Regions from separate parts of the Clostridium cochlearium genome, predicted to be linked through region 1. Evidence: a T-box and tRNA genes for the amino acid it is inferred to sense, from the RefSeq annotation. Region 1 holds a T-box; the other regions hold tRNA genes.
What was found. A T-box is a leader RNA that pairs with one kind of tRNA and senses whether it is charged. The one in region 1 lies ahead of leuS (leucine--tRNA ligase), so its partner is inferred to be a tRNA-Leu.
Positions count from the first base shown of each region.

Region 2: it has a tRNA-Leu gene. The T-box ahead of leuS (leucine--tRNA ligase) is inferred to sense a tRNA for this amino acid. The anticodon was not compared.
Region 3: it has a tRNA-Leu gene. The T-box ahead of leuS (leucine--tRNA ligase) is inferred to sense a tRNA for this amino acid. The anticodon was not compared.

Region 1 covers NZ_LT906477.1:192,948-201,537, forward strand. The annotation lists gene CKV72_RS00945 (DUF2225 domain-containing protein) at 1-56, opposite strand, end outside; gene yjbM (GTP diphosphokinase) at 202-996, shown strand; gene leuS (leucine--tRNA ligase) at 1,020-3,458, opposite strand; T-box leader at 3,512-3,721, opposite strand; tRNA gene CKV72_RS00960 (tRNA-Gln) at 3,780-3,855, opposite strand; gene CKV72_RS00965 (class IV adenylate cyclase) at 3,997-4,548, opposite strand; gene CKV72_RS00970 (hypothetical protein) at 4,694-4,900, shown strand; gene CKV72_RS00975 (spore coat protein) at 4,922-5,200, shown strand; gene CKV72_RS00980 (type I phosphomannose isomerase catalytic subunit) at 5,263-6,171, opposite strand; gene CKV72_RS00985 (nucleoid-associated protein) at 6,319-7,353, shown strand; gene fba (class II fructose-1,6-bisphosphate aldolase) at 7,387-8,337, opposite strand.
Region 2 covers NZ_LT906477.1:1,822,664-1,831,253, reverse strand. The annotation lists gene polA (DNA polymerase I) at 1-1,012, shown strand, start outside; gene coaE (dephospho-CoA kinase) at 1,122-1,664, shown strand; gene CKV72_RS09010 (lytic transglycosylase domain-containing protein) at 1,681-2,226, shown strand; tRNA gene CKV72_RS09005 (tRNA-Leu) at 2,503-2,588, shown strand; RNA gene ssrS (6S RNA) at 2,647-2,832, shown strand; gene CKV72_RS08995 (spore germination protein) at 3,070-4,098, shown strand; gene CKV72_RS08990 (Ger(x)C family spore germination protein) at 4,085-4,621, shown strand; gene CKV72_RS12610 (Ger(x)C family spore germination C-terminal domain-containing protein) at 4,617-4,931, shown strand; gene CKV72_RS08980 (GerAB/ArcD/ProY family transporter) at 4,952-6,079, shown strand; gene CKV72_RS08975 (cell wall-binding repeat-containing protein) at 6,148-8,250, shown strand; gene CKV72_RS08970 (N-acetylmuramoyl-L-alanine amidase) at 8,357-8,590, shown strand, end outside.
Region 3 covers NZ_LT906477.1:1,832,294-1,840,883, forward strand. The annotation lists gene polA (DNA polymerase I) at 1-582, opposite strand, end outside; gene aroC (chorismate synthase) at 604-1,749, opposite strand; gene CKV72_RS09030 (hypothetical protein) at 2,007-2,663, shown strand; gene CKV72_RS09035 (hypothetical protein) at 2,734-3,210, opposite strand; tRNA gene CKV72_RS09040 (tRNA-Leu) at 3,369-3,457, shown strand; partial or broken gene CKV72_RS09045 (MutS-related protein) at 3,521-4,635, opposite strand; gene CKV72_RS09050 (hypothetical protein) at 4,688-5,254, opposite strand; gene CKV72_RS12305 (type III PLP-dependent enzyme domain-containing protein) at 5,393-5,974, opposite strand; gene CKV72_RS12310 (alanine racemase) at 5,990-6,508, opposite strand; gene nagZ (beta-N-acetylhexosaminidase) at 6,588-7,820, shown strand; gene CKV72_RS09065 (hypothetical protein) at 7,885-8,097, shown strand; gene CKV72_RS12235 (hypothetical protein) at 8,263-8,403, shown strand; gene CKV72_RS09070 (LysE family translocator) at 8,478-8,590, opposite strand, start outside.

The DNA.
Region 1 (8,590 bases):
TTGTTATAAAGAAGTTCCAATTGCTTTTTTGTATCATTTGATAAATTACTATTCATTAAATCACCCTTAATATGTTCATATATTATAGACAAATAACATTATATCAAAAAATAATGAAAAAATATAATATAAATATGTTTTTTATATTATAATTAACTTAGGATATAATTATTAGGAGTAGTTAAGTAAGGGGGTATCACTATGGCGATGAGGGAATGGAAGACATTTTTAATACCCTACGAACAGGCTGTAGAAGAGTTGAAAGTTAAATTTAGGAGTATAAGAAAAGAATATAGGGGTAAAAATGAGTATTCTCCTATAGAATTTATTACAGGGAGAGTTAAGGAGATATCTAGTATATTAGAAAAAGCTAATAAATTTGATATACCTTTAGATAGAATAGAATATGAAATTGAAGATATAGCTGGTATAAGAGTAATGTGTCAGTTTGTAGATGATATAGAGAAAGTAGTAGATATTATAAGAAATAGAACAGACATGCAAATAATGTATGAAAAAGATTATATCACTAATGTTAAATCCAGTGGATATAGAAGCTATCATGTAATAATAAAATATCCTGTAAATATGGCAGAAGGAAAAGTTGATATTTTAGCAGAATTTCAAATAAGAACTTTGTCCATGAACTTTTGGGCAACCATAGAACATTCATTAAATTATAAATATAAACACGATATACCTCAAGAAATAAGGAATAAATTAAAAAGAGCTGCAGATGCAGCCTTTCAATTAGACGAAGGTATGCTAGAAATAAAGGACGAGATAAAGGATGCACAAAAATTGTTTGAAGTAAAATCTAATATGATTTCTGACATTATGGATAATATACTTACATTATCTTCTATAGGAAAATCTCAAGAAGCATCTAGATTTCAAGTTCAATTAAATAGATTAATAGAAGAGGGTGAGCTGCCAGAACTTAATAGTTTATTAAAAAACACAGAAAAAATATTAAGTATATACCAAATAGATTAAAAAGAGGCTTTAAAGCCTCTTTCTTATTTTACAACTATATTTACTAATCTACCTTTTATAACTATTACTTTTACTATATTTTTGCCATCTGTATATTTTTTTACATCTTCTGAGTTTAAAGCAGTTTGTTTTATACTTTCTTCATCTAAGTTAGATGCAATAGTTATTCTGTCTCTAATTTTACCATTTACTTGAACAGCGATTTCAATTTCATCTTTAATTAAAGCTTTGCTATCAAATTCAGGCCATTTTTGATTAAATACAGAATAAGGCATACCTAAAAGTTCCCATTGTTCTTCACTAAAATGAGGTGCAAAAGGAGCCATTAAAATTATAAAGTCCTCTAAACATTCTTTTAAAAATCCTGAATTTTTATTATCAACATTTATATATTTTGAAAGAGCATTTGTATATTCCATAAGTCGTGCAATACATGTATTAAATTGCATTTTTTCAGCATCCTCTGTTATAGACTTAATAGAATTATGTCTTACAAAATTTAAGTCTTTTTCTTCATCATCCATACTAGATTTATCATTATTAGGATTGTTAATATATTCTCTACAAGAAGCAAGAGTTCTTTCTACTCTATCTACAAATCTAGAAACAGACTTAACTCCTTCATCACTCCAAGCTCCACCTTCTGTGTAATCAAATCCAAACATTAAATACATTCTAAATACATCAGATCCAAATTCACTTATATAGTCATCAGGTGAGATAGTATTTCCTTTAGATTTACTCATTTTATATCCATCAGGTCCTAATATTAGTCCTTGATGAGTTAAAGAGGTAAATGGTTCATCAAAATTAAGATATCCCATGTCCCTTAATGCCTTTGTAAAGAATCTTGCATATAAAAGATGCATACAAGCATGTTCTGGTCCACCTATATATTTGTCTACTGGAAGCATTTCATTTATTACTTTAGGATCAAAGGCTTTTTCTGAGTTCTTATTATCTGCATACCTTAAGAAATACCAAGATGAACATACAAAGGTATCTAATGTGTCAACTTCTCTTTTAGCAGGTCCTCCACAATTAGGACATGTTGTATTTACAAAGCTATCACATTTGGATAAAGGTGATTTTCCATCTGGTGTAAATTCTACATCATATGGAAGTTCAACAGGTAGTTGGTCTTCAGGTACGGCAACAGTGCCACATTTATCACAATATACAATTGGAATTGGAGCACCCCAATACCTTTGTCTAGATACTAACCAATCTCTTAGTCTATAATTTATTTTTTTACATCCAAGTTTTTCTTTTTCTAATTTATCTATAACGGCAGCTCTACCTTTTGATGATTCCAAACCATTAAATTCACCGCTATTTATCATTATTCCGTCTTCAGTGTAAGGAAGAGCATCTCCACCTTCTATAACTTTTTCTATAGGCAAATTATGTTTTTTAGCAAATTCAAAATCTCTTTCATCATGAGCTGGAACAGCCATAACTGCGCCAGTGCCATAAGTACTTAATACATAGTCACCAACCCAAACAGGAACTTTTCTTCCATTAATAGGGTTTATTGCATAAGAGCCTGTAAATACACCAGTTTTTTCTCTTGTTATTGATTGTCTTTCTATTTCAGATTGTTTTTTAGCTTGTTCTTTATAAGCTTCTACTTCCTTTTTATATTCTTTCTTAGTTATTTTATCTACAAGAGGATTTTCAGGTGCTAAAACTGCATAGGTTACACCAAATAATGTATCTGCTCTTGTTGTGAATATATCAAAAGAAAGGTCTGAATCAACTATTTTGAAAGTTAATTGTGCACCTACAGATTTTCCAATCCAATGTTTTTGCATGGATTTTGTATTTTCAGGCCAATCTAAATCATCAAGTTTTTCAAGAAGTTCTTCAGCATAGTCTGTTATTTTAAAAAACCATTGAGTTAAATCTCTTTTAATAACATCAGAAGAACATCTTTCGCAAGCACCATCTATAACTTGTTCGTTAGCAAGTACCGTATTACAACTTGGGCACCAGTTTACAGGTGCATTTTTTCTATAAGCTAAATTATTTTTATAAAGTTGAAGGAACATCCATTGAGTCCATTTATAGTAATCTGGTTCAGAAGTTATTACTTCATTATCCCAATGAAACATAGCTCCCATAGACTTAAGTTGCTTTGTCATAGTTTCTATATTTTTCATAGTAGAATCTTTTGGATGAACACCAGTTTTTATAGCATAGTTTTCTGCTGGTAATCCAAAAGAGTCAAAACCCATAGGTTGAAAAACATTAAAACCTTGCATTTTTTTGAATCTAGCCCAAGAATCTGCAGGTCCATAATTGAACCAGTGTCCTGCATGAAGATTACTTGCTGATGGGTAAGAAAACATTTCTAAAACATAAAGTTTTTTATCTAAATTATTTTTATCAAAATGATAAACATCAGACTCCTCCCATTTTTTTTGCCATTTTGTATCTATATTAGTTCCGTATCTTCCCATTATAATCTCTCCTTTGTTTTTTTATAATAAAAAAACCTTCGTCTCTACTTTTTTTAAGAGACGAAGGATATTGTTCTCCGCGGTACCACTCTAATTAAGACTTAAAAAGTCTTCTCCTTAGTATACTTTCTAACGGTAAAACCGTATCTGCTTTTAACAGATATGCTCCCAGGCAAGTTCATAATGTTCACTGCTGTTTTACACCAACCAACAGCTCTCTTATAAGTGAATTAAATACTACTACTCCTGTTCCTAGCTTTTTCATATGAAATTTAAATAACATTCTATATTAATAATAATATATTGTCAAGCAAATACTTTTGGCTGCCCATGCTGGATTCGAACCAGCACAATGCCTGTTCCAGAGACAGGTGCCTTACCATTTGGCTAATGGGCATTATAATTTACAAATTAACTACCTTAAATTATAACAATAAATATAAATCTATGTCAATAGAGCTTTTAAAGAATTCTATTATATAGTATGCACAAAAAGCATTAAATAATAAATCTAAATGCGTAACATAGTCAAATATAATTATATTGATTCCTGATTATTTTTAAACAATTTTATTAGTTCATATATGTTTTTAGATGTAGTATCTTCTATTGAATATCCTAATAAATGCACGATTTCTTCTAGTTCTTTTTCGTTTGGAGACTCTATTTCGATGTATGGAAAAGGACAAAAGGATTTATCGTTAATATCTATTTCTATTAAAGAATCTTTATATTTGTAGCTTTCCCTATATTTTCTTATGCATTGATTCATTTGTAAACCTAAAGCTTTAAAAATATTTTCTCCTTCTTTGTCATTAGATATTTCTATTTCATGTTCATCCATTATTTTGAATTTACTTTGAGATAATATTTTTTTTACAGTCATATAATACCTATTACAATTTAAAAGTAAATCCTCGACTATTCTTATCCTAGCATAACCTTGTTGTTTTAACAGTGTATTGTCTTTAAAATCAAATATTTTATTAATTTGATTTTCTTTTTTTACATTTTTACAATTTAATAAATTAACCTTATTTCTTATATCTTCTAAGTCTATATTTAAAATTTTAACTTCTAATTCCTTCAAAAATATCACTCCCTATTACATTGAAATTATAGCACAATATTAAATAAAAAATAATGCTATAAATTACAATGAAAATATATAAATAATAAAAAAATTAGAGGGTAAAATAAATAATGTCAGATAAAATATTAGGAGGGAAAATATAATGAATTCAGGAAATATGCAAATTGAAAGTAATAACTTAAAAGTTATTTCAGATCAGTTAAATCATGAATGCCTTATGAACAAAAAGTATAGCTTATATAGCAGCTATTGCACAGATCCTCAACTAAAAAACCTATGTACTCAAGCAGCTATGACTCATAAACAAAATTTTAACGAATTAAAAACTTATTTAGATTCACATCAATAATTAATATAGGAGGGAATTTTAATGCATAATTCACCTAATTTAAGTGAAAAAGATTTAATGCAGGACTTATTAACTACTGAAAAACAAATAGTTTCAGCATATAGTACAGGAATTACAGAATCATCCTGTCAAAATTTAAGATCAGTATTAGTGAATAACTTTAAGAAAGCAGAAGATACTCAATATAAAGTATTTGATGCTATGAAGCAAAGAGGATGGTATGAAACAAAAGATGCTCCTACAAATGAGGTACAGCAAATAAAAGATAAGTCAATGCAAATGTCTCAAGAACTTAAATAATTAATAAAGGGACTGTTGATAGTGATGTAAAAAGTCGCTAATGCCACAGTCCCTTTCTAAAATTAGTTAGGATAAGACATTATTAATTTAGCTTTTCCTAATGCAGAACATTTCTCTTTTGGCATAAGAATAAAAGACATACCTTTTGTTACTAAAACATTTTCTATAATCAATTCACCATCTATAACTGTATAACATGCAAAAACATCATTTTTATTGTGGATAATGTGGATAATATTATTATTTAATGTGGTTAATTGTAATGAATAATATTTCTCTTTTATTATTTTATTTTCTTTAAAAGAAATAGGTTTAGATTTAAGTTTAGGTTTCAATACTTCTAGGGCTTTAGATAAATGGAGTTCTCTTTTTTTACCTTCTTTTGTAATCCTATTGTAATCATAGAAACGATAAGTTATATCAGTAGCCTGTTGAATTTCATATACTAAAGATCCAGAGGTTAAAGCATGAAGAGTACCAGGTTTTACATTAACATAATCCATTTTTTTAACAGGTAGATAATTCAATATATCTTCCCACTTATTTTCTTTAATATTCTTTTTAATAGTTTCTATAGAATTAATAGCACATCCAAGTATTATCTTTTGCTTCTCTAAAGTATCTAAAAAAACCCAAGATTCTTCTTTACCAAAAGGAGAAATTTTATTTTTAATAGCATACTCATCATCAGGATGTACCTGTAAACTTAAATCTTCATGAGCATCTATAAAAGATATAATAAGGGGGAATTTGTCAAACTTTGAATAACCAAATTTATTTTTATTAGAATTCCATACATTTAAAAGGGTTTGCCCTTTAAAATTACCATTTAGAATTTCATTAGAATTATTTTTTTCACAGGATACAGAATATATTAGTCCTATTTTAGATATAGCTTTATTTCCACCATAGTCTAATAATTTTTTTCCACCCCATATTTTGTTTATAGTTATCGGCTTTAAAATATACATATTTAAACCCTCCATAAGTAATAACAATTTAAATGTTTCTAATTCTATAGTATTTAAAAGTCACTAAATAAATTACAAGTTGATGTAATATATTTGTTTTACTATAATATCTAGTATGTGGAATTATAGATTAAGGGGGATTTTGTTTTGGATTATATAAAAGAAGTTAATATAAATGAGGCTATAATTCATATTTTAGATAATAATTCACAAGAACCTATTTTAAATGAATATAAAATAAATTTATCAGATGAGGTATATAATTTTATACTAAAACACATAGAAAGATGCTTAAAAGATGAGGAATTAAAATATGCTGTCTTTAAAGAAGAAAGAAATATAGTAAAAGAATTAAGTCAAGAATATTTAAATGGTCAAAATGATATCGTAGAAGTATCCAAAGAAATAGCAAGACAACTATTTGTACTTATGGAGTCACAAGGGAATATACCTTCTTGTGATTTATTAGTGACTTCTATATCTACTGAGTATGGGAATATGTTGGGAATAATAAAGATGGATTATGTAAAAAACTATAGTCATAATATAAATTCTCTTGATAATAAAATAGGAATAGAAATAGTTCAAGAACTTACAGGACTTCCTACAAGTTCTCAAAAAATACAAAAATGTGCTTTTATAAAACTACAAGAAGAAGAAAATGAATATGACTTACTTGTAATAGACAAACAAAAGAAAAAAGACTCAGAAGATTATGGAGCAAATTATTTTATAAATAAACTTTTAGGATGTAAAATAATAGAAAATAGTAGAGATGAAACCAAAAATTTTGTAACTGCTAGTGAAAAATGGACAAGAGTAAATCTAAAGGAAAATGCAGAAGAGGCAGAAAAAGTTAGAAGTACAATAAAGAAAAAATTAAGAGAAGAGGAAAGTTTAGACTTATATGAGGTTTCACAGGAGATTTTTGGAGATAATAAAGAAGCAAAGGCAAGCTTTATAGACTATGCTTATTCAGAAGGTGTAAATGATAAAATAAACTTAGATAAGCATTGGATTGAAAAGAAATTAAAAAGGACTAGATTAAAAATAGATAGAGATATAGATTTATATATAAATGAAGAAGCTTACACTGATGTAAATAGATTTCAGGTAAAAAGAAATGGAGATGGATCCATAGATATAGTAATAAAAAATGTTATAAACTATATAGAAAAATAAAAAATGCTGACAGATTTATGTCAGCATTTTTTGCTATTTATTAAGCGTATTTGATGAACCTAAAACATTTTTTATTTTATTTTCAACTAATCCTTCTATAGCTTCTCTAGCTGCACCTAGATATTTTCTTGGATCTATTTCCTTTGGATTTTCTACTAAGAATTTTCTTACACTTGCAGTCATAGCAAGTCTTAAATCTGTATCCATATTTATCTTACAAACAGACATAGAGGAAGCTTTTCTAAGCATTTCATTAGGAACGCCCTTAGCTCCACCAATTTCTCCACCATATTCGTTACAAATGGCAACAAAATGTGGGTCAACAGAAGAAGCACCGTGAAGAACTATAGGGAAGTTCTTAAATCCTTTTTCCTCTAATTTTTCTTGTATCTTTTCTAGTCTATCAAAGTCTAGTTTTGCTTCGCCTTTAAATTTATAAGCACCATGACTTGTTCCTATAGCTACTGCTAAGGAGTCAACACCAGTTTTTTCAACAAAGTCAGCAGCTTGGTCAGGATCAGTGTAGGTTGCATTTTTACCTTCTACCTTAACTTCATCTTCTACACCTGCTAATTGACCTAATTCAGCTTCTACAACAACTCCTCTACTATGAGCATAGTCAACTACTTCTTTAGTTAATCTTATATTTTCTTCATAATCATAATGAGAACCATCAAACATTACTGAAGTAAATCCAGTTTCTATGGCAAGTTTAACTTGATCTAAATTAGCACCATGGTCTAAGTGTAATGCTATATCTATACCAGTATCTTCAATTGCAGCATCAACCATATGTTTTAAATATTTAGGACCTGCATATTTTAATGCACTAGAAGAAACTTGAAGAATAACAGGAGAATTTTCTTTCTTAGCTGCATTAACTACAGCCTGTATAATTTCCATGTTGTTAATGTTAAAAGCTCCTATAGCATATTTACCTTCATAAGCTTTTGAGAACATTTCTTTTGTAGTAACTAAAGCCATAAATAATCCACCTTCCAATATATTTATTTTAATTTAGATTTAACAACTTAAAATAACATAATTTCAGTTGTTAATATAAGTATTATGTTTAATAAAGTAGAATATGATATACATATCTACATTAGTATATCATATTTCAAAAAGTTTTTACCCTATAAATAATATTATAAGATACATTTCTATTATTTTCTAGATTTGATTCACAATATAAAAAAATTACGAAGTAATTTTTTTAACAGAGGACATAGGACAA
Region 2 (8,590 bases), 810 kb from region 1:
TGAAAAATTGGATTTACCTGTTATAAAGAAAACTAAAACAGGATACTCTACCAATGCACAAGTTTTAGAAGCGTTAGAAGATAAGCATCCTATTATAAATAAAATAAGCTATTACAGACAGCTTACAAAACTGTATTCAACTTATGTAGAAGGACTAAAGAATGTAATAGATGAAGATGGAAGAATACATTCAAGCTTTAACCAAACTGTAACAACTACAGGAAGACTTTCAAGTACAGAACCTAATCTTCAAAATATACCTATAAAATATGAAATGGGCAGGGAAATAAGAAAGGTTTTTGTACCTAATTATGAAAATAGCATTATACTATCAGCAGATTATTCCCAAATAGAGTTAAGGGTTCTTGCTCATATAGCAGATGATAGGAATTTAATAGATGCTTTTAAGCATCATGCAGATATACATACAAAAACTGCATCTGAAGTTTTTAAAGTACCTATAGAAGAAGTAACGGAAACTATGAGAGGAAATGCTAAGGCAGTAAATTTTGGAATAGTATATGGCATAGGAGATTTTAGTTTAGCTAAAGATTTAAAAATTTCTAGAAAAGAAGCAAAGGGATATATAGATACTTATTTTGAAAGATATCCTAATGTAAAAAAATACATGGATGAAACTATAGATAAAGCCAAAAAGGATATGTATGTGACTACCATATTAAATAGGAGAAGGTTTATACCAGAAATAGGCAATAGAAATAAAATAGTAAAAGCCTTAGGAGAAAGGTTAGCTATGAATACACCTATTCAGGGAAGTGCTGCTGATATAATAAAAATGGCTATGGTTAAAGTCTTTAATGCACTTAAAGAAAGAAATTTAAAAAGTAAAATTATATTACAAGTTCACGATGAGCTTATATTAAATGTTTATAAAGATGAATTAAAAGAGATTGAGAGTATAGTTAAAGATTGCATGGAAAATGTATTACCCCTTAGTGTACCACTTGAAGTTGACATAAATAAAGGAGAAAATTGGTATGATGCTAAGTGATATAGATCTAAAATGGTTTAAAGAAAAATATTGTAAAAAAAATAAGGCGAAGTTTTTAAAAATAGGTCTTACTGGAGGCATTGGAAGCGGCAAAAGTACTATTGCTAAAATGTTTAAAGATAAAGGTATAGATGTAATAGATGCAGATAAAATAGCAAGAGAAGTTTTAGAAAAATATCCTTCTATACTGGAATATATTAAAGATAACTTTGGAGAAAAATATTTAGATGAATATGGCGATTTAAAAAGAAGAGAGTTTGGAAACTATATATTTTCTTGCTCAAAAGAAGAAAGAAAAAAATATGAAGATATAATAATACCATATATAAAGATGGAAATAGAAAATCAATTTAAATTGTATAAAGAAATGGGTAAAAAAGTTTGCTTACTAGATGCACCTCTGTTAATTGAACAGGATATGCAAAAGGATTTAGATTTTGTAATACTTTCATGGGTGGATAAGATAACTCAAATAAAAAGGGTTGGAATTAGGGATAATTTACAAGAGAATGAAATATTAAATAGAATAGAGGCACAAATTCCCTTAGATGAAAAAAGAGAGTTAGTAGATTTTGTAGTAGATAATAGTGGTACCATTGAAGAAACTAAAATGCAAATGGAAAAACTATTTAAATTTATCAATTGTTTATAGGAAGTGGGAGGTTAATTTGAAAAAGCTGTTTAAATTAGTTTGGATAATTATTATAGTAATACTTTTAATAAATTTATCAATGTTTTTTGTAAAAAAGGTTTATCCATTAAAGTATTCGGAAAGTATATTTTATTATTCAAATAAAAATAATTTAGATCCTTATTTAGTGGCGTCTATAATAAAAACAGAAAGTAATTGCAATCCAAATGCAGTTTCAAATAAAAATGCTACAGGTCTTATGCAGATAACACCAGAAACAGGCAAATGGATAGCTGAACAGATGAAGATAAATGACTTTAGTGTAGAAAGATTACATGAACCTGAATTAAATATATCAATGGGATGTTGGTATTTAGATAATTTAAGAACTGAATTTAAAGATATTGAGTTAGTTATAGCAGCCTATAATGCAGGACGAGGAAATGTTCAAAAATGGTTAAAAAACAGTGAGCATTCTAAAGATGGACAAAACTTACACAATATACCCTTTGAAGAGACGGATAAGTATGTGAAAAAAGTAAAGGTAAATTATAAGATATATAAATTTTTGTATGACAGATAGAAACTTTAGTCAATGAACAATTAATAATTAATAATGAACAATTAAGGAGGATTTTCTTTCTTGTGTCAGAAAATCTTTAATTTTATTGGCTTAGGCATGCAGTTGTTTTATGAGTAGTTCGTTCAGCTTTGCTGAACATCAGGATTCTATACAATTAAAATTTTTTTGTAACATTAGTGGAGAAAAAATATCCATAATTATTCATTATTCCTTGTTCATTATTCATTAATTAAGGTGTTGACAAATGCAATAGGAATAGTATAATTTATTTATAATGCAGGTGTGCTGGAATTGGCAGACAGGCACGCTTGAGGTGCGTGTGTTCAATGAACGTATGGGTTCAAGTCCCTTCACCTGCACCAAAAATACTCTTGAAAAAATAAAGTTTATTTGATATAATACAAGAAGAGAACAAAAGAATAATTTCTGAAATATTTGAGGGCTCTATATTTTGAACCTACAGAGCATAAAAGGGAGTTCAAAATTTAGATATAGAATTAACCAATAAGACCAGTTTAAGGCAAGGATAATGAAGTATCTGTGAGAACACCCACCTATCAGAAGATAGGGTGTCAAAATTAGGGCAAACGGTATTTTGGATTTAAAGTTGAGAATAAAGAGAGACATTAATGTCTCTCTTTTTATTTTTTTAGTCATATTATGAATACTTAATATGTTTTGTCAAATAATATATTAGGTAGAAAATCATATCATATGGAGTGGTTTTATGGTAAATTGTCTAAAAAAACTTCTAGGATCTAAAAAGAATAGAAATAATAATATAAATAAAGATAATACTAAAGAATACGTCATAAAAAAATCACTTGAAGAGAATACAGAACTATGATAAGACGAAGAATTAATTCCTCAGAATTAAAATTTCATTTTAAGGAAATGGGGGTTAGAACTAAAACAAAAATTTGTATAGCGTATATGGATGGAATAGTAAACAAAAAAATATTAAATGAATTAGGAGATAGACTAAATAAAATTGATATAGAAGGTTTTTTTTCTACAGGTACAATACAAGAATTTATAAGGGATAATCCTCTTTCCCCTTTTAATACCATAGGAAATACAGAAAGACCAGATGTAGTTGCATCTAAACTTTTACAAGGAAGAATTGCTTTATTGTGTGAAGGATCTCCCACAGTTCTAACTTTACCATACTTATTTATAGAGCATTTTCAAGTGAATGAAGATTATTATGATAACTTTCTATATGCTTCTATAAATAGATTTCTAAGAATAATAGCTTTTATATTAACTATAACTATTCCAGCAATTTATGTTGCTTTTGTTACATTTCATAAAGAGATGATTCCTATTAAATTAGCTTTTAGTATATATTTAGCAAGAGAAGGTGTACCACTACCTACAGCTATAGAGGCAATTTTAATGTTGATTACTTTTGAGATAATAAGGGAAGCTGGAATAAGATTACCCAAACATATAGGTGCCACTGTAAGTATTGTAGGAGCTTTAGTATTAGGTGATGCTGCTGTAAATGCTAAATTTGTAAGTGATCCTATAGTAATTGTAACAGCTATTGCAGGAATATCTGAACTAATATTATATGAACTGAGAACAGGTGTAATTGTTTGGAGATTTATATTTTTAATTTTAGCTTCTATTTTAGGAATATATGGAGTGATTTTTGCAGGTATGGCATTAATTATTCAATTAATGTCTATAAAGACTTTTGGAATTCCATATATGTTAAAACTAATAGATTTAGAAAAATACAACATAGTGGATTCAACAATAAGAGCACCATGGTGGTTATTGAAATATAGAACAAAATTTATTTCTAAAGATAGAATACGACTTAAAGATTATGTAAAGAGAAGGAAAAGCAATGAAAGTAATTAAAAATAAAATTATTATTTTTTTTATGATAATTTTCCATATAATATCCTTTTGTGGGTGTTGGGATTATTCAGAAGTTGATGATTTTAAACATGTAGCAGGTGTAGCTGTAGATAAAGACAAAGATAAAGACGAATATATAGTTACCGTAGAAATACTAGAAACATATCCAGGTTCAAAGCAATTAAAATCTCATGTAGTACAAAGTAGAGATAAAACTATACATTCAGCATTTAGAGACGCAATAAAAAAAATAGGAAATAAACTTCAACTTTCCCATGCAAGAGTATTTATAGTGAGCAAAGATATTGCAGAAGAAGGGATAGTACCTGTTATTGATTTGATTAATAGAGATGTTGAAGTGAGAAATGATATGTGGATTGTGGTATCTAAAGAAGATCTTGCATCAGAAATACTTACTAAGCCTAAAAGTGAACAAAAGATAATATCTTATGATATAGAAGCTGCTATTAAGAACAGTGCTAAAGTAGGAAAATATATAGGGATACAAACTTTTCAACATTGAGGTAGCTATATCTGAATTAGCAGATTCAGGAATAAATTATATTGATGAAGAAGGAAGAAATAAATTAAAAAATTGGTCAGAAGAGCGAATAGAAAGTGATTGCAATTTATTAATAGAAAAACTTAAAAAACAATATAAAAGCGATATTATAGGTTTTGGAAGAGAGCTTAAAAGAAAGAAGCCTGATGAGTGGAAAAAGATTTCTAGCAATTGGGATGAAATATTTGAGGCTTTAGATATTAATATATCTGTAAATATAGATATAAAATATAGTGGATTAACTAGCAAGAATATAGAAGTAAAGAACTAAAGTGATATATGGAGGCATTTATGAAAAAAGAAAGTATATCTAATAAACAAATACAGCTTCTTATATTTAGTTATTGCATAGGTGCATATTTATTGTTTAGCATGGGAACAGGAGAAAAACAAAATATTTGGATATCCTCTATTTTAGCTATAATATTTACTATACCTATTGTAATGATGTATGGTAGAATTATGAATTTATATCCAGGTGAAAATATTTTTACTATTTTAGAACAGGTATTTGGAAAGGTATTTGGAAAAGTTTTCAATATAATATTTATTTTTCATGCATTCTTTTTAGGTGCTTACATATTAAGAGATTTTGCAGATTTTATAAAGGTAACTGCCCTTTTTAGTACACCTATAATTGTACCTATGATATGTATTGGAATTTTGAGTACATGGATATTAACAGAAGGTATCGAGGTTTTAGCAGCTTGGGCTAAATTTTTAATAAGGATTATATTAATATCTATGACTTTAATATGGATAATGTTAATTCCAGAAATGCATATCTCAAATTTGCAACCAGTTTTTTATGCAGATTTAAAAGATATATTAAGTCAATCTCTTCATTTAATCACTTTCCCTTTTAGTGAAGTAGTTATATTCTTAAATTTTTTTGATCATGTTGATTATAATAATAAAACTAAGAATGTATTCATTAAACCCTTAATCCTAGGGGGAATATTAGTTGTTTTATATACTATGATTAATTTAATGATATTAGGGGGAGAATTATATTCATTTTTCTATTATCCTAGTTATGAATCTATAAAAAGATTAAATTTAGCTGGTGAGTTTCAAAGATTAGAAATAATAGTTTCTATAGGTTTTACTATAATACAATTTCTTGAAATAAATTTTTGTGTGTTAGGAGTATCAAAGGGTATTACTAAGGTTTTTAATTTTAAAAATTATAGAAGTACTTTAATACCTATAGTTATTTTATTGATAATTTTTGCTTATGTGATGTTTGGAAGTGCTATGGATGCTTTTGAAGTTAAAAAAAAGATTTGGCCAGCTTATGGAATTGTAATGCAGATAATATTACCTTGTGTAATATTTATATTTGCAAGTGTTAATAAAAAAATAAGCTTTCTAAATGTAATAAATAGTTTTACTAAATATTACCTCAATAATATTTAGTAAATTTCCCTACAATAATACTAATTTATTGTATAATAATGGTATGTAAGAAATTTAGGAGGGAAATAATGAATAAAATGAGACTTAATAAGAAAATTGCCAGTATTGTAATTTCAATGACAATAGCTTTTAATATGTTTATACCCATTAACGTACAAGCCTTGGGAAAGTTTGATATTAAATCTTCTTTCATATCTAAGGAAATAGACAATAAAAGGTTGGAAATAGTTCCAGGAGTAACGGAAAAATCATATAATTTTATAGATAAGGATGGTAAAAAACAATATGTATCTTTGATAGAGGTAAAATGGACAAGTTCTAAAGTTGGTATTAAAGCTGGAACACCTAATAATAAGGATAGTTATGGAATGCAATCTGTAATTATGCAAGCAAAAGCAGCCATTACATCAGGAAATAATGTTGTTGGAGCAGTGAATGGAGATTTTTATTATACTGTAACCGGTGAACCCATTGGAATAGTATATAAAAATGGAAAGGCGATAAAATCAAATCCTGCACCAGAATGGAACTTTTTTGGTGTTTTACAAGATGGAACTCCAATAATAGGAGATATGAAAAAATATAATGAAGTTAAAGAAAGTTTACAAGAAGCTCTGGGAGGCAATGCCATACTTGTTAAAGATGGTAAGACTTATCAAACTCCCAATGTAGGTGCCAATAGAGAACCAAGAACAGCAGTAGGAATTAAAAAAGATGGTACTATATTTTTTATAACTGTAGATGGAAGGCAAGAAGGTTATTCATCAGGAATTTCTATGCCTAATTTAGCACAGCTAATGATAGATTTAGGAGCTGTACAAGCACTGAACCTAGACGGAGGAGGATCAACAACTTTTGTTTCAAGAAAATTAGGAAGTGAAGATTTAATATTGAAAAACAGACCTTCTGGTGGAACTATGAGAAGCGTTGGGAATTCTTGGTTAATAATTAATAAAGAAGAATCTGATGGTATTGTTTCATTAGCTCATATAGAACCCTTTCATAAAACGTTCAAAGAAGGTACCAAAATTCAATTTAAAGCTACTGGTGTAGATAAAGGGGGAAAAATAATCTCGCTGCCTCAAGGATCTATAGATTGGAGGCTTTCAGATAATTCCTATGGAACTATTGATAATACAGGAAACTTTGAATCTAACGGAAAAATTGGACAGTTTCAAGTTCAAGCAAGTTATAATGATATAATTATAGGAAGTACTTGGGTTGGAATTGTTAAACCTGTAGAAGATAGTAAATTTACTATAGAAAATAAAACTAGAATATCTGGTAAAAATAGATTTGAAACAGCTGCTTCTATAGCTAAATCCATGTATAAAAATGGATGTGGAAATGTAATTATAGCTAATGGGTATAACTATACAGATCAAATATCTGCAAGTATTTTAGGAAGTAATTTAAAAGCACCTGTACTCTTAGTAGGAAATAATGAAAAGCAAGATAAAGAAGCTTTAGATTACATAAAAAAGTATATGAATAAAGATGGAAAAGTGTTTATTGTAGGTGGGAATGGTGCAGTAAGAGAAGAATTTGTAAGTAAGCTAAAATTATTGGAAATTAAAAATATAGACAGAATGGATGGTAAAAATAGATATGAAACCAATATTAAAACCAATGACAAATTAAATATTAAAAAGGGAAGCCCAATAATTATAGCTAATGGGGAAGGTTTTGCAGATTCTTTAAGTATAGTTAGTATTGCCCAAATGAAAAATTATCCCATAATATTAACTAACAAAAATAGTTTATCGAAAGATGTAGAGAATTATATAAGAAATATATCTCCATCTAAAGTTCATATTGTAGGCGGAGAAGGTGTGGTAAGCAAAGAAGTTGAAAATAGACTTAGTAAATTAACAGGGTTGAATAAGGATAATATAATAAGGCTTCAAGGAGCAAATAGATACGATACAAATTTAAGTGTATTAAAATATTTTGATACAATAGGAGATACTTTAGCTATAGCATCAGGTATAACCTTTCCAGATTCCTTAGTTGGAAGTGTATATGCTTCATCTAAAAATGCTCCTATATTATTAGTAAATAATGACATGGATTTAGTAGAACAAAATAAATATATAGATTTAAAAAAGTATAAAAATTGCATAATATTTGGTGGAACAGGTGTTGTGAAAGATTCCATATTTAAAAATTAAAAGTCAGATGATTAATCATCTGACTTTTAATTTTAGTTTCCAAAAAATACATGATTCAAATTAAAAAATCTATGTTAAAATATATCATTATAAGGAGGAATTTTAAATGGGAAGAAAAAGAAATTCGCTGAAATTTTTAATAGTATTTTTATCAGTATTTTTCATTTTTACATCTAAAGCATCAGCAACTCCAGGGATTAAGAGGTTTGGTGGAGACAATAGATATGAAACATCAGTGAAAATCTCCCGAAATAATTGGACAACATCTAACTATGTTATATTGGTATCTGGGGAGGATTATCCAGATGCATTAACTGCTTCACCCTTATCTAAAAAATAT
Region 3 (8,590 bases), 800 kb from region 1:
TCCTGGTATATTGTCTGAAGGATCTCCCATAAGCCCTTTTACATCTATAAATTCTTGTGGAGTAACACCCATTTCATCTATAACCTTTTGTCTATCATATATTTCTCTTTCAGTTATACCTCTTTTAGTAAATAAAATCTTTGTAGTATCTGACGCCAATTGAAGAGCATCTTTATCTCCAGTTACTATGTAAACTTCTATATTTTTTTCTTCTGCAAATTTAGATAAAGTACCTATTAAATCATCAGCTTCGAAACCCTCTATCTCAAATATTTCTATTGCCAATTTAGAAAGTAAATCCTTTAATATAGGGAATTGCTCTGCCAATTCTTCTGGCATTTTCTTTCTTCCTGCTTTATAATCCTTATAAGCCTCATGCCTAAATGTAGGTGCACTTTTATCGAATGTACAAACTATATAGTCTGGTTTTATATCCTCTTTAATTTTTAAAAGCATATTTATAAAGCCATATATCCCATTAGTATGAATTCCTTCATGATTAGTTAATGGTGGTAATGCATAAAAAGCCCTATTCATTAAGCTATTACCATCTAATATTACTAATTTATCCTTTTGTAACATTAATATCTCTCCTATCAAAATCTATCTTAAGTATACAGTTCCTCTATAATTTGATATACTTCTCTTTAATTCATAGTATTCATCTGAAGGAAACTTATTTAATATTTCCTTTAGTATTTCAAAAGCAACTATATTTTCTAAAATAATAGATGCTGGTACAACAGCAGATACATCTGATCTCTCATATCTTGTTGTAGTTTCTTTTCTATTTCTTAAATTTACAGTCCTAATATCTTTTCTTACAGACGGTATGGGTTTTATATATACTTTTATATCTATATTTTCTCCATTTGAAACTCCAGCTTCTATACCTCCACAATTATTTGTAACTCTTTTAATCTTTCCTTTTTCATATATAATTTCATCATTAAAAGTACTTCCTCTTAAATTTAAATCCATACCATTTCCAAATTCTATAGCCTTAACTCCTTGAAGTGACATAATAGCATAACTAAGTATAGCATCTAATTTTCTATCCCATTGAGAATAGCTTCCAAGTCCTATAGGAACACCCTTTATAGATAAAAATACTGTTCCTCCTATAGTTTCTCCCTGTTCTCTACAAATATCTATTTTCTTAATAAAAGATTTTTCTACTTCTTCATTATAGCATCTAAGTATGCTGTTATCTATTTTTTTATATTTACAAGGATCAAATAAATCAACCTTTTCATCGAAAAGATTTCCTATACTGTGAACCTTACTTCTTACTTCTATACCAATACTTTTAAGCATTTGTTTACAGAGTGCCCCCACTGCCGTTCTTATACTAGTTTCCCTTGCTGAGGTTCTTTCTATACTATCTCTAATATCACCTGTACCATATTTAAAATATCCTACTAAATCTCCATGCCCTGGTCTAGGTATGGTTATTTTTTCATCTCTTTTTGCTTCCTTTGATAATATTTTTTTCCAATTAGGGGCATCATTATTATATATAACCATAGTAATTGGATTTCCTGTTGTGGTATTTCCCCTTACCCCTGATAAAAATTGTACTTTATCTTCTTCTATTTTCATTCTGTCTCCTCTACCATAGCCCTTTTGCCTTCTTTTTAATTCATTATCTATAAAATCTATATCAATTTTAAAGTTAGATGGAATTCCATCTATTATAGCTACCATTGCTTTACCATGAGATTCTCCGGCATCTAAAAATCTAAGCATATTATATCTCTCCATTCAAATTAATTATATTAACCAATTGTGTCTAATACTATTTTAATATATATTTTGCCTTTATTCATTCATAACTTACTTTATTTTTCAAATTTCATTTTATTTTCTATAGAACTCTATAATTTATTTTACTTAAATTATAACTTTCTGTCTTTAGTTTATGTTTATTTTTTATTACATTTAAAGGTTGAAATTTACATTTTATTGAATTAAATTTATATTATTAAATTTTTTGGAGGTGCACGATGCACAAATTGGAATATGAATTTGTAAACAATACTCCTATTTTCAAATGCAATTATTGTGGACATTGTAACAAAGAAATGGAGGCTACATCATTTACTTCAGTAAAAAATAGAGGCTGCTGTTGGTATTTTCCCAAATATACGCTATTTAACATAAAAAACATTTTAAATATGGATAAAGAAGATTTTATAATTTCTCTTTTACACAATAAAAATTCAAATATATCTAGTTATTCTATAGAAGTTAAAGGTTCTTTTGAAGAAGAAGAATATATAAAGTTTATAAAAGAAAATGAACCTACAGATAATTGTTTTGACTATAAATTATTTTTTAGAAAATGTTCTTTTGTTACAGATAAGGGATGTTCCTTAGATTTCTCTCTAAGACCTCACCCTTGCAATTTGTATCTATGTAGAAATATTATCTCTGCTTGCTGGGAGAACTACTCAGCTTTTTCAAGAGAACGAAAAGATTATTTTTCATATTGCAATTACTATAATGAATACTTAAAATATGCTCTTATGGATAAAAATCTAGATTTAATCTCATCCCCATTAGCGACTTTAGAATTTTTAAAGAATATATCTATACCTGATTTTGAAGCAAGCAAAATTAAATCTATAATTTTTAATCTTTATGGAGATATAGCAATTTAAATTTTATTTATAAGTAAAATATTAAATATTATAAAAATATAAAAAAATATTGTTAATTCTCTCATTTGAATTAACAATATTTTTTTTCAAAATCCTCTAATTCCTTTAATTCTTTTTTCTTTTTAGCTATCATAGTATTTAATACCTTATAGGTACTTGTACCTACATCTGCTTGTTTTTGAACAACTTTACCTTGAATATATATATATAGCGCTAAAATATCCTTCTGAAATTCTAAGCAACTTTTAAAAACACTTTTAATATTAAACACATCTGGTGCTACAATTTTATTACTAAATTCATCTATTAAAAAAGAGATCTTATCATATACAACAAAATTAATTTCTTCCATTTGTGTTTTTTCTACTTCTTCTTTTAATTTTTTATTAAACTCTATATTCTCATCTAATTTTTTCATAAGCACTTTGATAAGTACATATATTCTTGTATTATTTTTTATTTCCTCTAATCTAGCACCACAAATACTTCTCTTTTTTTCCTCTACATAAATTATTTTAGCTAATAAGTCCGAAGCTGTATATGCCAATATCTTCATCTCCTAAAATTTCAACTATAATTTCAATGAAATAATTATATACTAAAATTACATTAATTGTCCATTAGCCATTCTTTATTTACTGCTGCTTATTCATTAAATATACTTGACTATTATTAGTCTATATGATATTATTTTTCTTGTAACTTGCCGGAGTGGTGGAATTGGCAGACGCGCTGGATTCAAAATCCAGTGGGGCTTAAACCTCGTGCGGGTTCGACCCCCGCCTTCGGCACCATATAAAAAAGAGAAACCCCTTAACCTATTTAAAACAATGTGTTTCTAGGTTAGGGGGTTTGGGTTATATGAATCCCTCAATGGTTTCCGCTCTTTTATACGCTTTCTCCGTTATTTCCTTTGGATATCCAATATAATCTAAAAGCTTTATTGCATTTCTTGTCTGTAAAACTCCTGATTTTAATTTATAATCAAAACTCAATCCACTTTGGCTATTAACATCTTCACTAAAGTAGTAGAATTCATAACTATCCTTTAAAATATCTACAAGCTCTCTATCATGTGTAGCTACAATAGAAATAGTCTTTTCATTATTTATGTAAGTTAATATCTCTACTGACATAGCTATTCTCTCTATTGGATTAGTTCCTCTAAATATTTCATCTATAGGACAAAATACAGGTAATTCTTTTTTTAGAGCATTTACTATTCTAAGTATTCCTTCTGCTTCAGCCATATAGTAGCTTTTTCCCTTTAATAAGTCATCATTAGGACTAATTGATGAAACTATATTAAAAAATGAAGCTTTATATTTCTTAGCTAATGCAAAGTAAAAGGTTTGAGATAAAATTATATTTATACCTAACATTCTTAAAAAAGTTGATTTTCCAGACATATTTGTACCTGTAAGAACAACACCCTTATCTTTAATGGAAATAGTATTTGCCACAGGATTATCTAAAAGGGGATGAATTCCATCTGTAATATCTAATGAAACCTCATCTACAAAATTTGGTTTTACATAATCATACTTTAAGCTTTTTTGATAACCTGATATTGAAAGTATTGCATCTAGTTCCCCTAATGTATAAAATATATTCTTTCTATCATATCTAAAAAAGTATTTTTTGCATCTATACTCAATTCAAAAAATATACATAAAAGTTTTTCTCTTAAATTTGAATTATTTTTAAATACCTCAATTAATTTATCCCTCTTTTTTAAACTTTCTTCATCCTTTAGTGGATTTCTTAGCATATAATATAAAGCCGACTCTCCTGGAGTGCTATTGGTTCTATCTAATTTTTCATAGACACTATCCATGTCCATATCGCTCCAGGTATCATCATCAATTGTATATTCTCCTTTTTTGCTCATATCAAAAAATTTTCTTATATATTGAAATTTCCTATTCTTTTCAACTTCCTCTTCATATTGTTTTCTCCCTTCACTATAAATATTTTATATATAATATATTATCATAAACTATTTTATTAAAATATTATCTACTCTATTTCTCCATAAAAAAGCTAAAAGCATCTTTGGAGTATCCATTAGCCTTGTCCACATTTTTTATATTTCTAATATGATATATTTTATTTTCATAGTCCTTTGCTTGATTATCACATATATAGGCATAATCGTAGCTTCCTTCTTTTACCCATGCCATAAACACATAAGTATGAGTTGGAACACTCTTTTTATTTCCACAACCATCTGTTGTAAAACATATATTTCCTGGTTTTAATTTTTTATAATCTGTTTTTTTCTTCCATCCATGCCCTTCTAAAAAACTTATAAGGCTTTCTGTATTTGCCATATTCTTTGGAACATTATAATTATTTTTTCTAAGTACTTCTGATATAAAATAAACACAAGTATTTTCAGACTTGCCATTATTTAAAGCTACACCTGAATAATAGGTCTCTATTCTATTATTTTTATCTTGTAAATATTTATATATATTTTTTCTTAACTCTCTATTATTTTCAATAGCATTAATTTTTTGTAATGCCATTATAGATAATATAACTACAAATAAAAACTTTATAATTATTTTTACTTTTCTCTTCTTCAAGACAAATTCCTCCTATAGTATTGATATAAGTTAATTATAATTAATAAAGTTTAATTATATCTTTATTAATTATTACAAATTTCTTACGAAAATAAACTGTAAACAATTATAATTATTTACAGTTTATTCTTTATATTTTTATTGAATTTTTCCCCTTCCCAATATAGAAACTTCTTTTATAACTTTTCCTTTCTTTACTAAATAAGCCTTTTCGTATAAATTACATACAGGGCAAATATGATTAGGAATTATCTCTATTTTATCTCCTATGTTTACTTTTTTACTAAAGTCTTTATTGTTTATTAGTCCATGTTCATCATACACTCCAGATAGCATAATTCCATCTGAGTTTTTAATTAATCCATTAGTAACATTTGTAGAACATATTCCCTTAGTTCTAAATTGTGCTGTTAGGGCTTTAGCTCCTGCATCTAAAACAATTCTTTTTTCTGTAGGTTTACTTATAATAGTTGATAATACTGTTGCAGCACATCTATTAAAATCCCCTATAGCAAACCCCTGAGATGTATCCATAAATATATATGTTCCAGGTCTTATTTCAGTTATTTGAGGTAAAATTTCTCCATGCATAAGAGATGGTGTAGAACCTATGCTTATTGTGTCTATATCCACTCCTAAACTCTTTACAATTTCCCCTGCCTTAATGGTTTTTCTTTGACTAATAAGAGATTCTTCTATGCACTTTTCTGAGTTTTCCACATTATAGCAATGTCCTTAATGGGAAAATACCCCTTTAAGTTTAATCCTATCCTTTGTTTTTATATACTCTACCAAATCCACGAGTTGCTCTTTTGTAATTATCCCAGATCTTTCTTCTCCAACCTCTATTTCAATTAATACTTTTATAGGTTTTTCTTCATTTTTAAATACTTGTTGTAACTGGTCTATTTGAAATTTATTATCTACACCTATACTTATATTTATTTTTCTATTAAGTTCTCTAACTCTTTTTAATTTTGATATTCCAACTATCTCATTTGCAATAAATATATCATTTATACCGCTATCTTTCATAACCTCAGCTTCCCCAACCTTTGCAACAGTTATACCTTTTGCGCCTTTTTCTAATTGAAGTTTTGCAATATATGGCATCTTATGGGTTTTAGTATGAGGTCTTAATTTAACATTATATTTATTTGCTTTTCTTTGCATAAAATCAATATTATCCATCATAATATCATAATCAACAATTAATGATGGAGTATCTAAAAAACTATATTTTGATAAACACATAAACTTCTCCCCTTTAATTTTAATTATTATTATATATAATTAAATAATAACAACACACCTTTAAGAAAGGAAGATTAAATTGAAAAAATCTAATTTGTATATGTTTTTATTATTAATATCCTTTGTATTTTTATTAGGATGCGGTAGAAATAATGCTTACCATAGTGAAAATATTAAAAATAAAACCTCTAATAATAAAAAATCAGATACTAATTCAGATACTAATAATGATAATATAAAATTAAAACTTAATAGTATGAGTTTAGATGAAAAAATTGGTCAATTACTTGTTGTAGGCTTTGATGGATATGATATAAATGAAAACATAGAAAAATTAATTAAAGAAAATCATGTAGGAGGAGTCATTTTATTTAGCCACAATATAGAAAATGCACATCAATTAATAAATTTAACTAATGCATTAAAAACTTTAAATTCACATAATAAAATACCTCTGTTTATATCTGTTGATGAAGAAGGTGGAAGGGTTAGCAGAATGCCTAGAGAATTTAAAAAACTCCCTAGTAATAAAATTATAGGTAAAATAAATAATAGTAATCTTAGTTACAATATAGGTAGAATAATTGCAAAAGAACTTACATTCCTTGGATTTAATATGAATTTTGCACCGATTTTAGATATAAACAGTAATCCACAAAACCCTGTAATTGGGGATAGATCTTTTGGTAATAATGTAGATATAGTTAGTAAATTAGGTATTAAAACTATGGAAGGATTAAGAGATGGTAACATTATCTCTGTAGTAAAACATTTCCCAGGACATGGTGATACTTCAGTTGATTCTCATGTGGGACTTCCTTTAATTAATCATGATATGAAAAGATTAAAAGAATTTGAATTAATGCCTTTTAAAGAGGCCATAAATAATAATGTAGATGTAGTAATGATATCCCATATATTATTACCTAAAATAGACCCTGCCTATCCTGCAACTATGTCAAAAACAATAATAACAGATGTTTTACGAAGATATCTAAACTTTAATAAAGTGGTTATTACAGATGATATGACTATGGGAGCTATTACAAATAATTATGCTATTTCTGATGCAGCTATTAAATCTATAAATGCTGGAACAGATATTATTTTAGTATGTCATGGTTATAATAACCAAACAGCTATAATAACATCCCTAAAAGAGGCCGTAAAAAACGGTACAATAACAGAAGATAGAATCAATGAAAGTGTTTATAGAATACTAAAATTAAAAGAAAAATATAAAATAAATAATAATACAGTAGATAATGTAGATATTGATAAAATAAATAATGAAATTAAAAATATTTTTTAACATAAAGTCTTTTAATATATTTTTATACTATGGTAAAATCTTTATATAGAAAGGTTGTGATATTTTGAAAATTGACTTTGAAAAAATAGTAAATGAAGTTTCTATTAAAGCTACTGAAGATGCTTTAAAATGTTCTCCATCAATTTTAGCTTTACCTGAGGATATAGCAGATGAGGTTGAAACTTATAAATTATTAATAGCCTATACCAATGCTTTAGTTGCAAGATCTCTTGAAGAATACCATAAAACTATTATAAAAGAAATTAAAAAGGATTAAATGTGAAAAGCTGTTGACAATTTTATTTGATAACAGCTTTTTTTAATATAATTTTATTCTATAAATACTATTCTAATTATTCATAACTGCAAGATCAAATTTCCAATAAATTCATAATACCTAGACATTTCAATGTAAACGTTATAAAATATAGTTAGACAAAGCATGCAATGTAAGGATATTATAGACTATTTAATAAGACTTTCTCATGGTATAATTTATGATTGGTGTTTAAATAATGGTGATTATTCTCTAGAAGAGGTTACAAGAAAATCTCTTAATTGTGTTATACAACTGCTTACATAAAAAAAATAAGAGATACTTCTATATAGATCTATCTCTTATCTTTATCCACCTTTTTAGTTACTTTTTATATGCATCTAATTCCCTAATTTAGCTCTTAATAGGTTTAATCCTAATACAATAAATATAATTCCTGTTATCTTATTTAATGAATTAGCTAATCCAAATTTTTTACTTATGTTTTCTATTA